Regions from separate parts of the Promicromonospora sukumoe genome, predicted to be linked through region 3. Evidence: predicted binding sites of a transcription regulator. Region 3 holds the regulator's gene; each other region holds the start of a gene.
What was found. The regulator LexA, encoded in region 3, represses DNA repair genes until DNA is damaged. The targets are predictions, from matches to a motif close to TCGAACANNTGTTCGA.
Positions count from the first base shown of each region.

Region 1 (7,368 bases), 1.4 Mb from region 3:
GGACGGCGACGTCTCTCCCGCCATCCCGTCGGACGACGGCCTGGCCGCCCAGGCGTTCGTGCCCCTGTCCGGCGACGCCGACGTGGGCGAGGCGACCGCCGAGCTGCGCGAGACCCTGGCGGCGGACCTGCCCGAGGGGGTCGAGCTGTACGTGACCGGCCCCGCCGGCTTCTCCAGCGACCTGGTCAAGGCGTTCGCCGGCATCGACGGTCTGCTGCTCGGCGTGGCGCTGGCCGCGGTGCTGGTCATCCTGATCATCGTCTACCGGTCGCTGCTGCTGCCGCTGGCAGTGCTCGCCACCAGCATGTTCGCGCTGTGCGTCGCGCTGCTGACGGTCTGGCACCTGGCGAACTCCGGGGTGCTGCTGCTCAGCGGGCAGACCCAGGGCATCCTCTTCATCCTGGTGATCGGCGCCGCGACGGACTACGCCCTGCTGTACGTGGCGCGGTTCCGCGAGGAACTGCTGCACACGCCGGACAAGTGGACCGCGACCCTGCGCGCGCTGCGCGGCTCGTTCGAGCCCATCCTGGCGTCGGGCGGTACCGTCATCGCCGGCCTGCTCTGCCTCCTGTTCAGCGAGCTGCGGTCCAACAGCACGCTCGGCCCGGTCGCCGCCGTCGGCATCGCGTTCTCGATGCTCGCCGCGCTCACCCTGCTGCCGGCCCTCCTGCTGGCGTTCGGCCGTGCGGCGTTCTGGCCGCGCCGTCCCGTCTACGACCCGGACGCCGCACAGTCCGGTGCCCTGGAGACCGGCCTGTGGGGGCGCGTCTCGCGCGCCATCCGCGCCAGGCCGCGCGCCATCTGGATCACGACGGCGGCCGTGCTCGCCCTCGGTTGCATCGGGATCACCCAGCTCCAGGCCTCCGGCGTGCCGCAGTCGGAGCTCGTCCTGGGCTCCTCGGAGGCCCGCGACGGGCAGGAACGGCTCGCGGAACACTTCCCGGCCGGCTCCGGCAGCCCGGTCTACGTGATCGCGCCGCAGGAGGACTTGCAGCGCGCCGCCGACGTGCTGCTGGCGGACGACGGCATCGAGGGCGTCGCGATCTCGGCCGACACCGCGAGCGCGACCGCACCCGTGACCGCGGACGGCGTCCAGCCGTTCGGCCCGCCCGGCTCGCCCGCCCCGGAACCCGTGGTGTCCGACGGCGCGGTGCTGCTCCAGGGCACGCTCGGCGACGCCGCGGACTCCCTGGCGGCGGAGCAGACGGTGCGCGACCTGCGTTCCGCCTACGCCGACGAGCTGCCCGCTGCCCTGGTCGGCGGCGAATCGGCCACGGACCTTGACACGAACGAGGCGTCGATCCGCGACCGCACGGTCATCGTGCCGATCGTGCTCGTGGTGATCCTGCTGATCCTCATGCTGCTGCTGCGGTCGATCCTGGCCCCCGTGCTGCTCATCCTGACCACCGTGCTGTCCTTCGGTACCGCGATGGGCGTGTCCGCGCTGGTCTTCGACGGCGTGTTCGGGTTCCCCGGCGCCGACCCGGCGGTCCCGCTGTTCGGGTTCGTGTTCCTGGTGGCACTCGGGATCGACTACAACATCTTCCTGATGACCCGCGTCCGGGAGGAGTCGCTCGTGCACGGCACCCGTGAGGGCGTGCTGCGCGGGCTGCGGCTGACGGGCGGCATCATCACGTCGGCGGGACTGGTGCTGGCGGCGACCTTCACGGCCCTGGCGGTGATCCCGGTGCTGTTCCTGGCGCAGCTCGCGTTCATCGTGGCGTTCGGCGTGCTGCTCGACACGTTCGCGGTCCGCTCGCTGCTGGTCCCGGCGCTCGCCTACGACATCGGCCGCAAGGTCTGGTGGCCGTCGAAGCTGGGGCGGGGTGAGAGGTAGGCGGCTTGCTGTCGATCGCCTGCTGACGGCGGCTGACGAGCCGGCCGGTCCTCGTGGACCGGCCGGCTTTTCGGTTTCCATGCGCTCCACGGTACCCGTCACACGGCCTGCGAAAAGTTATCCACAGATCTTTCTTCTGACCAACCTTGCGCACGCCTGTTCGATAGTATCGGGTCAACGCCGAGGGCCGCACTGGTGCCCGGCGACGACATTCCGGTGCACGAGAGGCGGTGGGAAGCATGGCTGCGGATGAGCGATCAGGTGCCTCGCGCCCCGTGGAGGAGGTCCTGGCAGATCTCGACGGACTCCTGGACGAGCTGGCCGGGAGCCTGGGGCCGGACAACGGTCACGGGCCCCTGACCACTGCGCGTCTCGTGGCGGCGTCGGCGCACCTGCGGGTGGCGGGCACCCGGATGAACGCCGTGCGCTGGTCGATCCTGCCGCGGATCGAGGCCGCCGGTCTCTGGGCACAGACGGGTGCCCGGAGCTTCGCCGTCTGGCTGGCCCGTGCCGAGGACACCCGGACCCAGACGGCGCGGCGTGACGTCCGGACCGCCAAGGCGCTCCGCGACCATCTGCCCGCCACGCTGCTCGCGGCCCTGGCCGGCCGGGTCGGCACCGACAAGATCCGGGCCCTGGTCGACGTCGCCACCACCAGCACCGTCCGTACCGACGCACTGGCCGCCCCCGCCGTCGACGTGGCGACCATCGAGCCCGTTGACGTCCCTGACGGTGGTGACCAGGTCGAGGAGCCAGTGTCTTCCACGCCCGTCGAGGAGATGGGCGACGGAGCGGGCGACACCGCGGCCCCCGGCGCCCCTACCTGGGAGGAGCAGCTCCTGGACTGGTCGGAGCAGAACGGTCCCGACCGGTTCCGCGGTCTGGTGCGCTACTTCGCCCGCCACGCCGACCCGGAGGCCGACGAGCGCGGCTACACGAAGGCTCGGCAGCGCGAGTACCTCGACGTGGCGCCCACCATCGGCGGTTACCACCTCAGCGGATTCCTCACGGAGGAGCACGGGCAGACCCTGACCGCGGCGATCGGCTCGATCATGGGCGCGCCCGCCGCCGACGACGACCGCACGCCCGGCCAGCGCCGCGGCCAGGCACTCGCGGACCTCAGCAGCATCGTGCTCGACCACGGTCACACCGGCACCGGTGCGTCGGTCCGCCCGCACCTCAGCGTGACGGTCTCCCGGACAGAGCTCCAGGCCCTCGCAGCCAAGAGCACGGCAACCCGGCCCGGGAGCGGCTCGGCACCAACCACCTGGACCAGGGCGAGGCCGCCTGCGACTGGTGTTGCCGACCCCGTTCACCCCGTTGTTCCTGGACCTGGCCTTTTCGGCGCGGTCGCAGGCACCGACGCAGGCACTGGTGCAGGTGCCGGGTCGACCAGCACGGACGGCGTCCCCGACATCAAGCGCCCGGCGGTGTTCACCGAGACGAGCACCCCGGTCCCCGCGTCCGTGCTGCGGCGCATCGCCTGCGACAGCGAGGTCACGCGCATCGTGTTCGGGCCCGACTCGCAGATCCTGGACGTCGGGCGCAGCAAGCGGACCGTCACCGGGCAGCTGCGCAGAGCGGTCATCGCCCGCGACCAACGGTGTGTCTACGGTCAGTGCGACCAACCGCCCGCCCGCTGCGAGGTCCACCATGCCCTGCGCCACTGGGCGCACGGCGGCGAGACCTCGACCGCCAACGCGGCACTGCTCTGCTTCCACCACCACGATCTCGTCGACACACAGAACATCGCCATGCACTACGACGACGGCTGGCACTTCACGCACCCGAACGGGCACGTCACTCCCCCGACCCGCACGGGCACCGCATGACGAGACCGTGTGACGAGGGGGAATCGACCGATGGGCGAGCAGCCGGAGCTCGCGACGAACGAGGGAAGGGCAGGGCCATGCAGACACGGCGCGACGGCGCACGCAGGTCCAAGGTCGGGCACGCCCGCCCTTGTCCACGGGCCGCCCACCGGAAACGCGACGATCTGAGCGCCACCTGCAGGAAGCACCCGGCCACTCCGGCGCACACCGCCCGTTCCGGCCTGCACCGGACTGGCCGAACAGCCCTCTACACGATCCGCCCCTCAGTCCCCGGCGGGGCCGAATCGCTCCGTCCGGACGCGGGCCGGGTCGTGCCCCTGGGCGACGAGCATGCGTGCGACCGCCTCGACGAACCCCGTCGGGCCGCACACGTACACCCGCGGTTCCAGCTCGGGCGGCCAGCCCCACGAGGCGACCTCGGACGACGTCAGCCGGCGCGGGCCGCGCAGCGCCGTCAGCGAGACCGCGCGGGTGTAGATCGTGCTGGCCTCGAAGCCGTCGCCGCGGGCTGCGAGCGCGTCCAGCTCGTCGGTGTAGAGCCGGTCGTCCGGCGTGCGCACGGAGTAGATCAGGCGGAACGGCGTGCGGTCCCCGGCGGCGCGGCGGGCGCGGACCATCGACATCACCGGGACCAGACCCGAGCCGCCGGCCAGGAGCAGCACGGGCGTGCCCGCGTGCCGCGCCGGGTCCCAGACGAACCAGCCGCCGATCGGCCCCCGTACCTCGATCGCCGATCCGACCGGGAAGTCGTCGACGAGGTAGGGCGACACCTCGCCGTCCCGGACGCGCTGGACCGTGACCTCGACGCGGCCGGCGCCCGACGGCGTCGGGCCGCTCGCGATCGAGTAGGACCGCTCGGCGGTGTAACCGTCGGGGGCCGTCAGGCGCAGGTCGAGGTGCTGCCCGGCCTGGTGCCCCGGCCACGCCGCGACGTCGAGCACGAGGGTCTCGGCCGAAGGGCTCTCGGTGCGCCGTCCGACGAGCGTGGCGACCTGCCAACCCGACGGGACGGCGTAACGCTCGCCGAGCCGCGCGCCCTGCGGCTCCGCTGCGCCGGTCGCCCCGGTCAGCTCGACGACCCCCGTCGCCTCAGAGGCCTCTGGCGTGGTGGCCGATCGACGTGCCTCAGTCACCCTGGTACCTCTGCTCGCGCCACGGGTCGCCGAGGTCGTGGTAGCCGAGCTTCTCCCAGAAGCCGGGCCGGTCCGTCGGCATGAGGGTGAGCGAGCGTACCCACTTGGCCGACTTCCAGAAGTACAGGTGCGGCACGAGCAGCCGGGCAGGGCCGCCGTGCTCGGGATGCAGCGGCTTGCCGTCGTACGTGTGCGCGATCCACGCCTTGCCGCCCAGCAGGTCGGCGACCGGGAGGTTGGTCGTGTACCCGCCGTACGAGCCGACCATCGCGAAGTCGGCGGTGGACTGGACGTCGGCGAGCAGCACGTCGAGGGAGACGCCGCGCCACCGCGTACCGAACTTGGACCAGCGCGTGACGCAGTGGATGTCGACGGTCGGCTTGTCCTGCGGGAGCGCCATCAGGTCCGCCCACGTCCAGGTCTTCGCAGCGCCGGACTCGTCGGTGACGGTGAAGCTCCACCGCGAGCTGTCGATGTTCGGCGTCGGGCCGGCCGAGAGAACCGGGAAGCCCTGCTCCTCGTACTGGCCGGGAGGGAGGGTCACGCCCTCGGGCCGAGCCCGTCCCTGGAAGCCCGGGGTGAGTGTGGCGCCGAGGCCGTGGTCGAGTCCGACGGGGTCGGGGCCGCCCGCTGCGGGCGGGGTCGTGCTGGTCATGCCTCAAGGTAGTGCGACGACGGGCGCGACGTCATCCACGGACCGGGCGACATCACCCGCGAGCGCATCCGGACTCCGATTCAGACCCTGACTCGGACTTGGATTCAGACTCGGGCTCGGGCTCGGGCTCGAACACAGCCCGGCTTAGGCGAGCCCCTCCTCGTGCAGCGTGTCCTGGGCGATCTTGAACGCGCGGTTGGCGCTCGGCACCGAGCAGTAGATCGCCGTCTGGAGCAGCACCTCCTTGATCTCGTCGACGCTCAGCCCGTTGCGGACGGCGGCCCGGACGTGCATCGCGAGCTCGTCCCAGTGCCCGCCCGCGACGAGTGCGGTCAGCGTGATCATCGAGCGGCTTCGCCGGTCGAGGCCGGGGCGCGTCCAGATCTCGCCCCACGCATAGCGCGTGATGAGGTCCTGGAAGTCGGCGGTGAACGACGTCGTGCCCACGATCGCGCTGTCCACGTGCCTGTCCCCCAGCACCTGGCGGCGGACGGCGGCGCCGTCGTGCCGGCGCACGTCGTCCCCGCGCTCGGGCCTGCGGCTCAGCGGCCCGATGCTGCCGAGCGAGACCGCGCGACTCCGGGCGTCGCCGCTGTGCGGCTCGCTGCTCCCACGCGCGGACTCGCCGCTGCCCGGCGGCTCGCTCGCGTTCGACGCCGGGCCGCGGTCCGACACAGGGTCGTCACTGGCGGATGCCCCGCCGCTGTTGGTTGTCCCGCGGCTGTTGATTGTCCCGCCGCTGCTCGACGTCGCGTTGCTGGTCGACGTCACGTCGGTGTCCAGCGCCTCGCCCGCGTCCACTGTCTCGTCGCTCTCCAGCGTCGCCCGCTCCTCCAGGGCCTCGCCGCCGTTCGACGCCGGGTCGCTGTTCGACGCCGGATCGTCGCCGTCCGACGCCGCGCCACTGTTCTGGACCTCGCTGCTGTCGGTCACGCTGTCACCCTTCCCATGACGAGGTCGCGCACCAGGTCGGCCACGGCCTGCGGCCGCTCGGCGGGTGCGAGATGTGCTGCGCCGTCGACCACCACGAGCCGTGCGCCGGGGACGGCGTCGGCGATCTCCTCCAGTTTCGCGGGAGGGGTGGCGGGGTCCGTGCTGCCCGCGACCGCGACGACGGGCACGGCGACCGAGCCGAGTCGGCCCCGCAGGTCGTGGGCGCCCACGGCACCACAAACGGCGGCGTAACCGAACCGGTCGGCGGTCTGCAGGCTGCCGAGCAGGCGCAGGGCCACCTGCGGTTCGCGGTCGAGGAACCCGGGCGCGAACCAGCGCCGTGCCGCCGCCTCGACCTGGGTGGGGGTCCCCGCCCGGCGTACCAGGTCGGCGCGCTCGGCCCAGCCCGACGGCTCCCCGAACCTGGTCGCCGTGCAGATCAGCGCCGCGCCCAGCACCCGGTCGGGCGCATCGAGCAGCAACCGCTGGCCGACCGCGCCGCCCACCGAGACCCCGGCGTACCAGAACGGCGCGCCGACGTCCCCGCGCCGAGCCTGCGCGCGCTCCACGACGTCGAGGACGGCACGCGCGAGGTCGGCGATGCTCAGCCCGTCGAGCTCGGCCGCGGTCGGCGTCGGCGCGGTGCCGTGGCCGGGCAGGTCCCAGCCGATCACGTCGAATTCACTCTGGGCAGCGCCTGCGTCGGCAGCATCAACACCAGCGCCGATAGCGCCAGCAGCGTCGGTAGCGCCAGCGGCTCCTGTCACCGAGAACCCAGCAGGCACACCGCCACGGGCCGGAGCCCCCTCATCCGCTGCGGCTCCTTCGACGGGCCGGACAGCACCGGCCAGCAGCTCGGCGGCTTCGCCCCACAGCGCCGATACCGATGTGCCCAGGGACGGCCCCAGCACCAGGAGCGGGCGGGTGGCGTCGCGCAGCGCGAACTCGACGGCGCCCAGCCGGGGTCGCGCGGTCATG
Region 1 is NZ_JACGWV010000001.1:2,432,404-2,439,771, forward strand. Features, by position in the region: gene FHX71_RS10740 (MMPL family transporter) at 1-1,837, shown strand, start outside; gene FHX71_RS10745 (HNH endonuclease signature motif containing protein) at 2,077-3,669, shown strand; gene FHX71_RS10750 (ferredoxin reductase) at 3,933-4,802, opposite strand; gene FHX71_RS10755 (sulfite oxidase-like oxidoreductase) at 4,795-5,457, opposite strand; gene pcaC (4-carboxymuconolactone decarboxylase) at 5,602-6,003, opposite strand; gene FHX71_RS10765 (alpha/beta fold hydrolase) at 6,387-7,367, opposite strand; gene FHX71_RS10770 (lyase family protein) at 7,364-7,368, opposite strand, start outside.
Region 1: the regulator LexA is predicted to act here: its motif matches at 1,986-2,001, upstream of FHX71_RS10745 (HNH endonuclease signature motif containing protein).

Region 2 (7,368 bases), 1.2 Mb from region 3:
CCGCGACCGGCATGGGCGCCCTGATCGCCGGACGCGCCGTCCAGGGTGTCGGCAGCGGGCTGTTCGGCGTCGCGCTGTACGTGCTGGTGGCGCGCGTGTTCGTCGCGGAACGTCGTCCGGCGGTGTTCTCCGCGTTCGCCGCGGCGTGGGTGGTGCCGGCGATCGTCGGGCCGGGTCTGGCCGGTCTCGTCGTGGACCACCTGGGCTGGCGCTGGGTATTCCTCGGCGCCGCGGTGCTCACCGTCCCGGCGGCGATCCTGATGCGCCCTGGGCTCACGGCGGCGCGGGGTGAGGGGCGGGTGTCGGCCGAGGGTGTCGTGTCGGACGGGGTGGTTTCGGACAGGGTGGGCCTGGACGGCACGGGTTTGGACGGCGCGGTGCTTGACGGCGAGAGCAACGGCGGACGCGACACAGATGCCGGTCCCGAAGCCGAAGCCGGAACCGGTCGAATGGTCGATACGGACGGCGGCACGCGCCCCGTTCCCGTCGGAGGCCTCGTCGGCGACCGGGCGGACGCGCGGGTTGCCGCCGCGAGTCACGGCGTCGCGAGCGACGCACCCAGGACCGGTGCTGACGACCGCGCGGATGCTCAGCCCGAACGGCCCGTGGTACAGGCGCTGCGTCTGGCCCTGTCCGTGCTGCGTGCGGGACGCGGGCTGCCGGCCGTCGTGTCGGTGCGGGCCCTGGTATCGGGGGCCTTCACGGGCGCCGAGGTGCTGCTCCCGCTGCTGCTCGTGCACGAACGGCACCTGAGCCCCGGTGGCGCCGGGCTGATCCTGACGGTGGGCGCTCTCGGCTGGTCCGGAGCGTCGTGGGTGCGGGGACGCAACCTGCTCCACCTGAGCCACGCCGGGTACGTGCGGCTGGGTGGTGGCCTGCTCGCCCTCGGGACGGTCGGCGCGGCGCTGCTGGTGCTCCCGGGCGTGCCAGCCGGCGTCGGGATGGCGTTCTGGGTGCTCTCGGGCAGCGGGATGGGCCTGGTATACCCGACGCTTTCCGTGCTCACCCTCGAGCTGGCACCGCCGCACGAGCAGGGCTCGGCCTCGTCCGCACTCCAGGTCGCCGACGCCGTCGCAGCGGCGATCGCGTCCTCCGCGACCGGCGCGCTGCTCTGGACCCTGTACGACGTCGCCGGGCTGCCCGCCTACGCCGTCGTCCTGGGCCTGACGGGGCTGCTGGCGGCGACGGCGGTCCTGCTCGCGGGGCGGACCCGGGTCGTGGGCTCGGTCCCTGCGTCCTGAGCCCCGTGCGCTGTTCCGACGCAGGGCGGGGACAGCGCACGGCACCGACCTGAGGGCTGGTGAAGGCCCAGGGCAGGTTAAGACTTAGGACAGATTGAGACCCCACGGCATCGAGGGCGCTGACCCGGACGGTGCGGCCTGCTCGGCGTGGTCGTGCGCCTCGCCCCGCGGTTGAGACCCCTGGGCAGGTTGAGACCCCCGGGGGGTTCGGGCATCCAGCGGCGGGTCACGGACGGGCCGTGACAGCGGGCGCGACAGAGACAGGGGATGCTGGCACCGGTCCTGCGGTCGTGGTCGTGTTGCCACAGTCGGGCGGGCGTGGTGTTCGCCCGCCCGACGCCGGAGGTGTTGGTCATGCGGCCGCCGCATGTGGTGTGCCGGTCGGGTCGTCGGGCTCAGCAGGGTTCGGTCCGAACCCGCGCTCGGCTTGCAACACCCCCGTCCGGCCGTGGCGGTCATGCAGCCACAGCCGGCGGCGTGCCGGCCTGATCGTCGGACCCGCCGCTGTCCGGTGCAGGCTCGATCGCTTCGGGCAGGCGGATACGGTGACCACGCGCGTCGGTGAACGCCCACCCCGTCTCCACCAGCACACCCACCGTGGTGCTGGTCGTGGTGGGCTTGCCGGCCCAGGCCATGGCGATACCCCGGGTATCGACGAGCTGGTGATGGAACCAGCACAACAACGCACTGTTGCTCACAGACGTGGCACCACCCTGGGCCCAGTGCGTGACCGCGTGATGCACCTCGCACCGCGACGGCGGCTGATCACACCCCGGGAACACACAATGCCCGTCCCGTGCGATCACCGCACGACGCATCTGCCCCGAGACCGTCCGCTGCGCCCGACCCACATCCACCACCGCACCATCCGGACCGAACACCACCCGGGTGACCGCACTGTCACACGCCAACCGCCGCAACAACCCCCGCGGCACCCGACCACCCGACTCCGAAAACACCCCACCACCCGATGACAACAACCCCGGACCAGCACCAGCACCAGCACCAGCACCAGCACCAGGCGATCCTGCGGTCTCCGCGGGTCCTGCTGGGACCGCCGGGTCTGCTGCACCCGCGACGCCGCCAGTCAGTCCCGTCCCGGGTCGTCGGCCGCTCCCCCGGCGCGATTGGCCGGGGGCGGTCTGGCCGCAGGTCAGGCAGGAACCGTCGCGGGTGCGGGTGACCTGGGTAACCAGCTCCGACCAGGACACCGTCACATTCAGATGCGGCGGGATCGACGCACCCGGAGAGACCTGGTTGGTGTCCAGGACCAGACGCGCGAGATCCGCCAGGCCCTGCGCCCGACGCTGACCCGGTCCCCTGTCGTCGCCCGCTGCCGGGGCGCCCAGGAGCGAGGTGATCGCCGTCGTGACCAGCAGGCCGTGCTCGTCGGTGAGGAACCCGGCCACGTGGTAACCGCCCAGCGTCTTGGACACGTCCAGGAACTCACCCGCGGCGGCCTTGTCGTCGTCGAGGTCGTCGGTGTCGGGGTCGGTGACCGTCGCGAACCGGCGGGCCACGATCCGGAACTGGTCCGCGTTCAACACCCCCGCCTCGTGTAGCACCAGGCCCTCACCCGTGACCAACGTGCCCTCGCTGACCGCGGTCTGCAGCACCTGCGTGATCCGGTCGCGGGTTCGGGTGCCGTCCGGGTCGTCCTGCGGGTCCGGCAGGTCCACCGCGACCGTGTGCACGAACGCCTCCGGGGTCGTCGGCTCACCGGTGCGGGTATCGATCAACCACGCCAGGGCGTCCTCGCGCGTCTCGCTCGTGGGCGCTACCTCCGTCATCACCCGGGCGTGATCCACCCCCACGGTGCCATTCACCAGGCGCTCCCGCGTGGCGGGCAGTGCGGTCGCCAGGCGGCGGGCTGTGGTCACGTCCTTACGGGCCGTGGACGCCGAGACGCCCTCACGCAGCCGGAGCCAGGACGCGAACGTGCGGGCCATGCCGCCCGACCGCCAGGAACCGTCGTCCTCGATCCGCGGCAGCACCGTCAACCGCACCCCGTCCAGCCGGCCCGCGACCCGACGGATCCGGGCGTGCGCGTCCATTAGACGGCCCACCGACGGGGCCTCCCACCCCCGGAGCACCTCCGGGGTGAGCAGGCCTGCCAGCTCACCAACTGCGGTTTCGATCCGGGCCAGCACACCCTCCAACGAACCCACACCCACGGCACCGCCACCAGCACCGCCACCAGCACCGGCACCGGCACCGGCACCGGCACCGCCGGCAGCGCTAGCGGCGTCAGAAGCACCAGCACCGCCGTTGCCCGCACCAGCCGGGGGCACGCCTCCTGGTCCCGTCCCGTTGTTCGACTCCATCGATGCCACCCCCTGTCCTCGCTGTTCGCCTGACACCATTGTCTCGAACATTTATACGCATCGCGAGGCACATTTGAAATCTGTGGATAACCCTTCGCACCGGGCAAGGAGGCGCCAGCGCTACCTGCCCTCGCGGTCCCCGGCCGACCTGGCGAGGCTGTGCTCATGGACGAGTTCACCGAGTACATCGCCGGCCTGGACGGACCGGCCAAGGACGCCGTCGAACACGTGCGGACCCGCGCGCTGAAGCTCGTGCCCGACGCCGAGGAGGGCATGAGCTACGGCATGGCCGCCCTGCGCTACCGCGGCAGCCCGCTCGTCTCGGCGCGGGCCACGGCCAAGCACATCGGGCTGTACCCGTTCAGCCCGTCCGCGATCGACGCGCTCGCACCGGACCTCGCCGGCTACTCCACGTCGAAGGGCACCGTGCGGTTCACGCCCGAGCGGCCGCTGCCCGACGACGTCCTGGACCGCCTCGTCCTGTTTCGTCGCGACGAGATCGACGCCATGCGGTCACGGTGATCCGCCCGAGGACGACGACCCACCGCGAGACTCACCCGAACGCTCACCGAGGCCCGGTATCAGCCTCCGGCTCGAAGACGCTGCGCGTGCCGCGCGTCAACCACAGCACCAGCCGGTCGACCAGCCACACGGCCGCGAGCGCCGCCCCGGCGACGGGGGCTCCGGCGCGCCAGCACAGGTATCCGACGACGCCGAAGAGGGCCGCCTCCAGCACGAGCTTGACCCAGGGCGGGATCACCACGGGGGCCTTCGGCGAAAGGAACGTCGCCCAGAGTGCGATGACGACGATCGGCGCGAGCACGACGGCGGCGATGCGCCATCCGCCGTCGGCGAGATTCCAGGCGGCGTAGCCCGCGGCCGCGGCGAGGCCGAGCTCGAGGAGGAAACGCACGACGAGAGCAGTTGTTCGCACGAGCGCAAGGGTACTCAGCATGCGTCGTCCGACGGCAGGCACGTCCGACGGCGCACCCCGCACGACAACGCGACCTGTCCGACGACACACCACTACCGACCGCGGCCGAGCTCCACTCCCCCGTCCCTCGTGCCGATGTCTCCGTTGCGGCTGTCACGTCTCGGGCTCCTGTCACGTCTCGGACCCCTGTCCCGTCGAGGGGGTATGACGCGAGACGATGTCCGTATGACGGAGCCGACGGAGTCGATGGAGCCCCTGACCTCGCCGTCGGGCACCGCAAGGAACCCAGGAGACACCGGCACGGCGCAGCGCCCTGGCACCTTCCTGGACGATGCCGCGCTCGGGCGGCTGCGGCCACTGTCGTTCACAGTGGCCTACCGGATGCTCGGCAGCGTCGCCGAGGCGGAGGACGTGGTGCAGGAGGCGCTCACGCGCGTCTCGCAGACGCCCGACGTGCGCAACCCGGACGCGTTCGTCACCACGGTCACGACGCGGATCGCCATCGACGTGCTGCGTTCTGCCCGGGTGCGGCGGGAGTCGTACGTGGGTGAGTGGCTCCCGGAGCCGCTCGTCGGCCCCTTCCCGTCGCTCCCGGTGGCGATGGCCACGCCGTCGCCCGACGTCGCGCGGCACGCCGAGCTCGCCGACGACCTCTCCACGGCGTTCCTGGTGCTGCTGGAGACCCTGACCCCCACCGAGCGGGCCGCGTTCCTGCTGCACGACGTGCTCGGCTTCCCGCACAGCCAGGCCGCCGACGTGATCGGCACGAGCGAGGTCGCGGCGCGGCAGCTCGCCTCGCGTGCCCGACGTCGGATCGCGGCGAGCACGACGGCTCAGGCCCCGGCGTCGAACTCCAGCGAGAACTCGACCCCGGCACACCCCCGCGCACAGGCACAGCCCCCAGCACAGGCCCAGCCACCGGCGCAGACGCACGCCGACACCCCCGCCCCGGCACGGAGCACCCGGCCACGCAGCGCGGCCGACCGGGCGCGCGCCGAGCAGCTCGTGTCCCGCTTCCTGGCCGCGTGCGAGGACGGCGCGGTCGACTCGTTCCTGGAGCTGCTGACCGAGGACGTCGTGCTCACGGGCGACGGCGGCGGGAACGTGCCGCAGGGCATGTCGATCGTCCGGCCGGTCGCCGGGCGGGTGACGGTCGCCCGCATGCTGGCCACGTTCATCAGCCGGGGCGCGCCGCTCCACTTCGAGCGGGCGCTCGTGGGCGGCGAGCCGGGACTGCTCATCGTGGCCGACGACGCCGTCGGCGGCGGCCTGATCGGCACCTGGTCGTTCGAGGTGTCGGACGGACTGCTGTCGGGCATCCGCGGTGTGATCAACCCCCGCAAGCTCGGGCACCTGGGGCCGCTCGCGGACCTCGACCGGTTGCAGGCAGCCCTGCGGCGCGAGCTGGAGGAGCGCACGGCGGCCCGGCGCGCCGCAGCGCACCGGGCCGATGACCAGCCGTCAGACAGCTAGCCGACCACGAGCCAGCCGCCCGAGCGTCAGACCGCAGAACGGTCGCCCGTCGGTTCCGCCGTCGGCCCGGCCGTCGTGCCGGCGTCGGCCAGGGGCGCCTCCCGCACGAACCACATCAGCACGAGGCCGAAGAGCACGACGGCGACGATCCCGAGCGTGCCCCAGATGGTCGCGCCCGTCGCGGCGATGGTGACGGTCCACAGGAGGCTCGACATCCAGGACGAGGCGCGCCCGGTGGTGGCGTAGAGGCCGAAGATCTCGGACTCCTTGCCCGCCGGCGTCACGCGGGCGAGGTAGGACCTGGACGCCGCCTGGGCCGGGCCCACGCACGCGGAGAGCGTCAGCCCGCCCACCCAGTAGACGATGGGCCCCAGGTCGCGCAGGAACACGACACCCAGCCCCGCGACGACGATGATGCTGAGCGTGCTGAGGATGACGGAGCGCGGGCCGAAGCGGTCGTCGGCGATGCCCACGAGGACGGTGCTGATGCCGGCCACGAGGTTGGCGGCGATCCCGAAGATGATCACCTCTTCGGAGGAGAACCCGAAGCTGACGCTGCCGATGATCGCGCCGAACGCGAAGACGCCGCTCAGCCCGTCGCGGAACACGGCGCTGGCCAGCAGGAACCAGAAGGTGCGGCGCGAGGTGTGCCACAGGCCCTTGATGTCGCGGTACAGCACCACGTAGCTGGCGAAGAAGCCGACCGTGGCGCGGCCCTTGGTGGGGGGCAGCTCCGGCACGAAGGCCAGGATGGGCCAGGCGAACGCGATCGCCCAGATCGCGCAGCCGACGGCGATCACACGGTAGGCGAGGCCGTTGTCGGTGGGCATGCCCCACCAGTCCGCACCGTTGGCGATGACCACGAACAGCAACGCCAGGATGCCGCCGACGTAACCGAGGCCCCAGCCGAGCCCGGACACCTTGCCGACCGTCTTCGGCGTGGCGACGGACACCATCATGGCGTTGTAGTTCACGCCGGCGATCTCGTTGAGCACGCTGCCGAGGCCGATCAGCGCGGCGCCGAGCACGAAGTACGCCGGGTCGGCCTCGACGAACCAGAGCGCGAGCATGCACAGCACCATGCCGACCGTGCCGCCGGCGAGCCACGCCTTGCGCCGGCCGCTGGCGTCGGCGCGCTGCCCGAGCACGGGGGCGAGCACGAGGATGAGCAGACCCGCGAGGGTGTTCCACAGACCCACCCCGCTGCTCAGCTCGGCAAGGCCGTGCTGGTAGGCGGGGTCGTCCTCGCTCAGGGCCGCGATGGCCGGGTCCAGGAACGCGTCCGTCGTCAGGTACAGCGCGGTGAAGACGAACGTGAGGATCACCGTGTTGAACGGCTGGGTGCCCCAGTCCCACAGCGCCCAGGAGATCACCTGGCGGCGCGGGACCCGCACCC
Region 2 is NZ_JACGWV010000001.1:2,147,071-2,154,438, reverse strand. Features, by position in the region: gene FHX71_RS09470 (MFS transporter) at 1-1,241, shown strand, start outside; gene FHX71_RS28795 (HNH endonuclease signature motif containing protein) at 1,697-3,565, opposite strand; gene FHX71_RS09460 (iron chaperone) at 3,731-4,087, shown strand; gene FHX71_RS09455 (YrdB family protein) at 4,131-4,499, opposite strand; gene FHX71_RS09450 (sigma-70 family RNA polymerase sigma factor) at 4,725-5,972, shown strand; gene FHX71_RS09445 (MFS transporter) at 5,999-7,368, opposite strand, start outside.
Region 2: the regulator LexA is predicted to act here: its motif matches at 3,609-3,624, upstream of FHX71_RS28795 (HNH endonuclease signature motif containing protein).

Region 3 (7,368 bases):
CCTGTAGCCGCATGGGCGGACGTGGCCAGGTAGCCCGCACGCACTTCTCGGCGATCCATTGCATGCAGGCCAGGCCGACCATCGAATCGGGCTCGAGCTCGTCCGATCCGCGGGAGGCGTTGACCTTCGCTGTCGCCGCGTCCTGCGCGTGCAGCCGAGCACCGTCCTCCGACGTCGCGCTGGCCGTCGCCCACGCCCCGGAACCATCAAGCAAGCACACCCGTGTCCTTGCTCGCCAGGATTTCGGGCCTTTCTGGGTCACGAAGATCTTGCCGTGCTGACCGGGCTTGAGCTTGACCTTTCCCACGGTCACCACCCCGATCCGGTGGGCCGGCGCGTTGCCGGGGCACGGGACGCCACGTCGCGCTCGGCGTCAGCGGCGCAGGCCTCGAGCCACTCACGCACGTCCGCGTCGGCAAACAGCAGGTGGCGTCCGACCTTGTAGGCACGGGAACCGCGCCCGTGCTTGCGCCAGGTGTGCACGGGCGTGGTGCGAAACACGGTGCAGAGCTCGTCGAGCGTCCACATCGGCGTCCGGTCAAGCGGCTGGCCCTGCTTCGTTCCCATGCATGTCAGGTGGGGCAGTCCGGCCGACCACACCTTGTACTGGTGGTCACGATTGGGCAGCCATCGGCACCCCAATCGTGACAGGAATCGTGACACTCTCATCGCACCGGCTTCCTCTCGGTGCTGCGCAAGTACGACAAAGGCCGCTGACCTGGTCGTTCACCAGATCAGCGGCCTCCACCACCGAGGATCAGCCGGACTTGCGGCGGAACATCTTCTGCACGGGGCCGGTCGTCTCCGACCCGTGCACCGCGCCCGTGTTCACGTCGCCCGCGGCGGTACGCCCGCGCGCGGCGTTCTTGCGGTCCAGCGCTTCCTTGAACCGCGCCTTCGCGTCCGTGCTCGGCGCGGTCGCGGCCTTGGGCGCCTCAGCGTCCTGAGCCACTGCCTCCTCGGCATTGGGCTTCTCGTCCGTCACACCGATCACCTCCTCCTGTTTCGGGGGTCCCTCGATCGGGTCCGTCGTCGGCCCCAGCCTGCCCCACGGCACGCCGGGGTGCCAATCGCTTTTCGTCCCCACCAGCGGTTCGACGACGTCGACCACAGCACCTGCTGCCAAAGCCGGGCCGATCCTGGCAGCAACCGCTGTGATCAACACGTGGGCTAGGCCTGGGCCGCCGCGCGGTCCGCCTCACGTTCGGCGCGCTCGGCGCGGAGCGAGGTGATGGCGCTCTCGAAGTCCTCGAGCGAGTCGAAGGACTGGTAGACGCTGGCGAACCGCAGGTAGGCCACCTCGTCGAGCTCGCGCAGGGGGCCGAGGATCGCGAGGCCCACCTCGTAGGCGTCGATCTCGGCGCTGCCGTTGCTGCGCAGGGTCTCCTCGACGCGCTGCGCCAGGATCGCGAGGTCGTCGTCGCTGACCGGCCGGCCCTGGCAGGCCTTGCGCACGCCCGCGGCGACCTTGTCCCGGCTGAAGGGTTCGGTGGCGCCGGAGCGCTTGACCACGGAGAGGCTGGCGGTCTCGACGGTCGTGAACCGCCGGTTGCAGTTCGGGCACTGCCGCCTGCGCCGGATCGACAGGCCGTCGTCGGCGGTCCGCGAGTCCACCACGCGCGAGTCGGCGTGGCGACAGAACGGGCAGTGCATGCTCACTCCAGCGTGGTCGGCCACGGACCGGAGACATCCGGTCGCGCCCCGACCGTAAGCGGGCAAACCACCCCCATGCAACATCGCCGCAACATTTGACGGCGAATCGTGGCCTCTGGCCACTTTCGGGGTGCTTCCCGTCACTCCTTCGGGAGCAGGAGCAGCTCGCCGACACGCACCGTGGCCGACGACATCTCGTTCAGGTCCTGCAGCCGGGCGACGGCCTGCCGCACATCCTCGCCGGGTTCCGCGACCTCCTGGGCGAAGCCCCAGAGCGTCTCCCCCGGCTGCACCGCGTGCACGCGCACCTCGGTCGGCTCGCCCGGGGCGCTTGCGACGGCGGTCGCCCCCCACGTGACCATCGGCGCCACCAGGAGCATCGCCAGCAGGACGAGCACGGCCCGGCCGCGGCGCGTCAGCCGCAGGCCGGCCAGGCCGAGGCGGTCGGCGAGCGCGGACCGGTCGGTGGCGGGGTGATGAGCCTGCCGCGCGTACGCCTGGTGCGGTGCGTAGGACTCGCGGGGTGCATGCGACCGGTGGGGCGCGGAGCCCTGGCGGGGTGCGTGTGCCTGGCGGGGCTCTCCCGTCCGGCGCGGTCCGTGCGCCGGGGCGGCCGCGCGATGCTCGGCCGGTGCGAGCCTTCGGCCGGCCGGGTGCGCCGGGCTCGGCCGGTACGCCCGCACCGTGGCACTCGTTCCGGACACCTGCCCGTACGCCGGGGTGTACTGCCGCAGCGGGATCACGTCCCCCATGGCCCCTCCTCGAAAGACGATTCGAACTCTTGTCCGTTCATACACACGTTCGTCGAACGCTCGTACCATTGTGTAGCACGGGACACCGCCCGTGTCGAGACACGCTCGAACATTCGTTTGAGCCGAGCACATTTGTGATCTAGAGTGGGCAGCGCACAGGAGAACATTTGTCGGAACGGGAGGGGCACGGGCATGACGGGACGGGACGGGACCAGCGACACGAGAGCCGTCGACACGGCACTCTCGGGTGTCGCCACGTTGGACGCGCCGGGCGACGGGGCGGTCGCCGACGTCCACGCGATCTCGCCGGCAGACCGCCTCACCGAGCGGCAGCGCCTCGTGCTGGACACGATCCGGCAGTCGTTCGAGACGCGAGGCTACCCGCCGTCGATGCGTGAGATCGGCGAGGCCGTCGGGCTGGCCAGCCCGTCGAGCGTCAAGCACCAGCTCCAGATGCTGGAGAAGAAGGGCTTCCTGCGCCGCGACCCGAACCGGCCGCGCGCCATGGAGCTCGTCGAACCCCTGGCCGAGCAGGTCGAGAAGCCGACGCGCGGCGAGATCCACTGGCCGGAGCCGCGACGCAGCGGCCAGGTCCACTGGGGCGGTTCCGTGCCCGACGACGCGAGCACCCCGCCGCCGTCGTACGTGCCTCTGGTCGGCCGCATCGCGGCCGGTGGCCCGATCCTCGCCGAGCAGGTCGTCGAGGACGTCTTCCCGCTCCCCCGCCAGCTCGTCGGTGACGGTGAGCTGTTCCTGCTCAAGGTCGCGGGCGACTCGATGGTCGACGCCGCGATCTGCGACGGGGACTGGGTCGTGGTGCGCCGCCAGAACGTGGCCGAGCAGGGCGAGATCGTCGCCGCCATGATCGACGGCGAGGCCACGGTCAAGACCTTCAAGCAGACCGACGGGCACGTGCTGCTGCTGCCGCAGAACCCGGCCTACGAGCCCATCCCGGGTGACGAGGCGCAGATCCTGGGCCGCGTCGTCGCGGTGCTGCGGAGCCTCTGAGCACGAAGGTCTCGACAGGCTCGACCAGCGATTCGACAGGCTCGACCAGCGAAATGCTGGTCGAGCCTTTCGTTTGCCGGTCGAGCCTGGTCCCCCGCGGGTCGAGCCTGACCCCCCGCTGGTCGAGCTTGTCGAGACCTAGAACCCGAACCGCTTCTGTACCGCGCGCACGCTCTCCGCGGAGGCGCGCAGGCCGGCCAGCTCGTCGTCGGACATCGGCACCCGCACCGGGTCCGCGACCCCACGCCGGTCCACGAGGGACGGCACGGACAGGCACACGTCGCTGATGCCGTAGTAGTCGTCCAGCAGCGAGGACACCGGCATGATCCGGCGCTCGTCCTTCAGCACCGCCTCGATGATCCGCGTGGCGGCCAGGCCGACGGCGTAGTTGGTGGCGCCCTTGCCCGCGATGATCCGGTACGCCGAGTCGACCACCTCGTGGTGCACCTCGGCGCGGACCTCGGCGTCCAGGGGCGCCGCACCGCCCACCGGCACCCAGTCGAGCAGCGGCACGCCGCCGATCGAGGCCGAGCTCCACAGCGCGATCTCGGAGTCGCCGTGCTCCCCGGCGATGTAGGCGTGCACGTTCCCGACGGCGACGCCGCACCGCTCCGCGAGCACGACCCGCAGCCGGGACGAGTCGAGCACGGTGCCGCTGCCGAAGAGGCGCTCGCGCGGCAGGCCCGAGATCTTCAGGGCCGCGTAGGTCACCACGTCCACGGGGTTGGTGACCATCAGGTACGTCGCGTCAGGCGCGGCCTCGACCAGGCCCGGCAGGATGGTGCGCATCAGCCCGATCGTCGCCTCCGCCAGGTCGACGCGGCTCTGGCCCGGCTTCTGCTTGGCCCCGGCGGTCACGACCACGACGTCTGCCCCCTCGCACACCGCGGGGTCGTCCGAGCCGATGACGTGCGCCTGGGACGTGAACATCAGGCCGTGCTGCAGGTCGAGCACCTCGGCGTCGACCTTCTGCCGGTCGATGTCCAGCAGGGCGATGGTGCGCGCCGAGCCGCGGGTCAGCGCGGCGAAGGCGAGCGTCGAGCCCACGGCCCCGGCACCCACCACGGCGATCTTGGTGGTCCGGGAGCCGGCGGGCTGGGCGGGGACGTCCGGGATGACTGCCATGACCTCAGGCTAGGCGCCGAGGCCCCCGTCGCGTGGGCTGACGCTCCTCTCCTTTGAGACCTAAGTTTCTCCGCTTTGGGCCGCCCCAAAGCGGAGAAACTTAGGTCTCAAAGGAGAGGAGCGTCCGCGCGACGCCCGTGGGACCCGCGCAGCGACGGCTACGTGTCGAGCCGGGCGAGCGCCGCCCGGACCAGCTTGCCGTCGGTCGTGGGCCAGAACCCGGGCATCGACCGGGTCAGGAACGACGCGTACCGCGCCGTCGCGAGCCGCGGGTCGAGGACCGCCACGACGCCCCGGTCGTCCATGCTGCGCACCAGACGGCCGGCGCCCTGCGCGAGCAGCAGCGCCGCGTGCTGGGCCGAGACCGCCATGAACCCGTTGCCGCCCGCCTGCTCGATGGCCCGGGCGCGCGCCGCCTTGACCGGGTCGTCGGGCCGCGGGAACGGGATGCGGTCGATGAGCACGAGCTGGTTCGACGGCCCCGGCACGTCGACGCCCTGCCACAGGGACAGGGTGCCGAACAGGCAGGTCGCCGGGTCCTCGGCGAACTCCCGCACCAGCGTGGGGAGCTGGTCGTCGCCTTGCGCGAGGATCGGGAAGTCGAGCCGCTCCCGCATCGCCTCGGCGGCGGCGTTGGCCGCGCGCCGGGACGAGAACAGGCCGAGCGTGCGCCCGCCGGCCGCCGTGATCAGCTCGGCGATCTCGTCGAGCTGCGCCTCCGTGGTGGGCTCGCGGCCCGGGGCGGGCAGGTGCCGCGCGATGTAGAGGATGCCCTGCTTGGGGTAGTCGAACGGGCTGCCCGCGTCGAGACCGTGCCACGGCGGGGCGTCCTTGCCGTTCAGCCCGAGCGTGCCGGCGACGGCGTCGAACGTGCCGCCCAGCGCCAGCGTCGCCGAGGTGAACACGCCCGTCGACTCCCCCAGCAGGTGGGTACGGATCAGGCCGGCCACGTGCAGCGGCGCGGCGTGCAGGCGCGTCACGTTGTCGCCGAACCCGCCCCACCCGTTGTCCGGTCGCGAGCACCACAGCACGTCGGCGGTCGTGTCCTGCGCCGCCATCCGCTCGGCCGTCTCGAAGAGCTGGAGCACCGCGCCCTGCGCCATCTTCAGGCCCGGGTCGGGCTGGCCGCCGTCCTTGCCCTGGGGGCCCTTGCCGCCCTCGGGCTTGAGCGTGCTCAGCACCTCGCGGGCCGCGTCCCGCACCGCGCCGACCGCCAGGCGCAGCTCGTCCGGCAGGCCGCTCGGGAACCGCTCGGCCGGGGCGGTGACCAGCAGCGTGCCGAGGCTCTGCGCCGCGGCGTCGAGCGTGTCCGTGTTGGTCCCGGCGTGCCGGCGGGCCAGCCGCGCCGCGCTTTCCACGGACGCCATGGACAGGTCGACGGTGGCCGACGACGTCACGCGGTCGGTGAGCTCGTGCGCCTCGTCGACCACCACGACGTCGTGCTCCGGGAGCACACCCGGGCTGCCGGTCGCCGCGATGCCGAGCATCGCGTGGTTGGTCACGACGACGTCGGCCTCGCGCGAGGCCGCGCGCGCCTTGTCCGGGAAGCACTCGGAGAGCATGGGGCATTTGCCGCCCAGGCACTCCATGGCGGTGACGGACACCTGCCGCCAGGCCCGCTCGGGCACGCCGGGCACCAGGTCGTCCCGGTCGCCCGTCTCGGTCTCGCCCGCCCACTCGTGCAGGCGCCGGACGTGGTCGGCGAGCGAGGCGCCGTCGTCCCGCCGCCGGGAACGCGCGGCCCCGCCCGAGGCCTCCTCCGTCTTGGGGTGGTCCTCCCCGCCGGGCAGGTCGAAGAGCGTGGCCTCGTCCTCCGGATAGCCGCCGCCCACCTTGTGCACGCACAGGTAGTTGTGCCAGCCCTTGAGCAGCGCGATGCGGGGCTCGCGCGGCAGCCGCGGCGCCACGGCCTTGGCCACGAGCGGCAGGTCGCGGGTGATGACCTGGCGCTGCAGCGCGAGCGTCGCGGTCGAGATGATCACCTTGGACTGCGCGGCCACGGCGTGCCGGACCGCGGGCACCAGGTAGCCGAGCGACTTACCGGTACCGGTGCCGGCCTGCACCAGCAGGTGCTCACCCTTGTCGATCGCCTCGCCGACCGCGACGGCCATGCGGTGCTGGCCGTCTCTGCGCCCGCCACCGAGCTGTCCGACGGCGAGGTCGAGCAGCTCCTCCACCTCGGGGACCTCGTCGGAATCGGTGCTGGCGGGCGGTGCGTCGGGAAGGCTGGTCACACGTTCGATCCTAGGCCGGACCACCGACATCCACCCGCCCCGTCCACAGGTCCGGCGCGGGTCCCGGGCAGGCGCCGACGAGCGTCCGGAGACGGATCAGTCACGCATCGGCCCAGGTCAGGGGCACCCGGCGTCGGGCCAGGTCAGGGAGACCCGGCCCGACGCGCCGTCGGGCCTACCCCTTGACCGCCCCGCCCAGGCCCGCCCCACTGAGGAACAGGCGCTGGAACGCGAGGAACAGCGCGATGGGCAGCACCGTCGAGATCGCGAGCGCCGCGAGGAACACGTCGAGCTCCAGGTAGGGCGCGATGGCGGGCAGGCGGACGGACAGGGGCTGGTTGTCCGGGTCGGGCAGCACGAGCAGCGGCCAGAGGTAGTCCTTCCAGGCGGCGATCACGGCGAACACCGAGACGACGCCGAGGATGGGCTTGGACATGGGCAGCACGATGGACCACAGCAGCCGGAAGGGTCCGGCGCCGTCGACCCGCGCGGCCTCGAAGATCTCCCGCGGCAGGCCGTCGAAGAACCGTTTGACCAGCAGCACGTTGAACGCGCTGGCGCCCATGGGCAGCCAGACCGCCCAGAACGTGTTGAGC
Region 3 is NZ_JACGWV010000001.1:983,270-990,637, reverse strand. Features, by position in the region: gene FHX71_RS04415 (helix-turn-helix domain-containing protein) at 310-567, opposite strand; gene FHX71_RS04410 (DUF5302 domain-containing protein) at 758-1,111, opposite strand; gene nrdR (transcriptional regulator NrdR) at 1,171-1,653, opposite strand; gene FHX71_RS04400 (LysM peptidoglycan-binding domain-containing protein) at 1,794-2,405, opposite strand; gene lexA (transcriptional repressor LexA) at 2,598-3,413, shown strand; gene FHX71_RS04390 (L-lactate dehydrogenase) at 3,552-4,538, opposite strand; gene FHX71_RS04385 (ATP-dependent DNA helicase) at 4,697-6,802, opposite strand; gene FHX71_RS04380 (carbohydrate ABC transporter permease) at 6,948-7,368, opposite strand, start outside.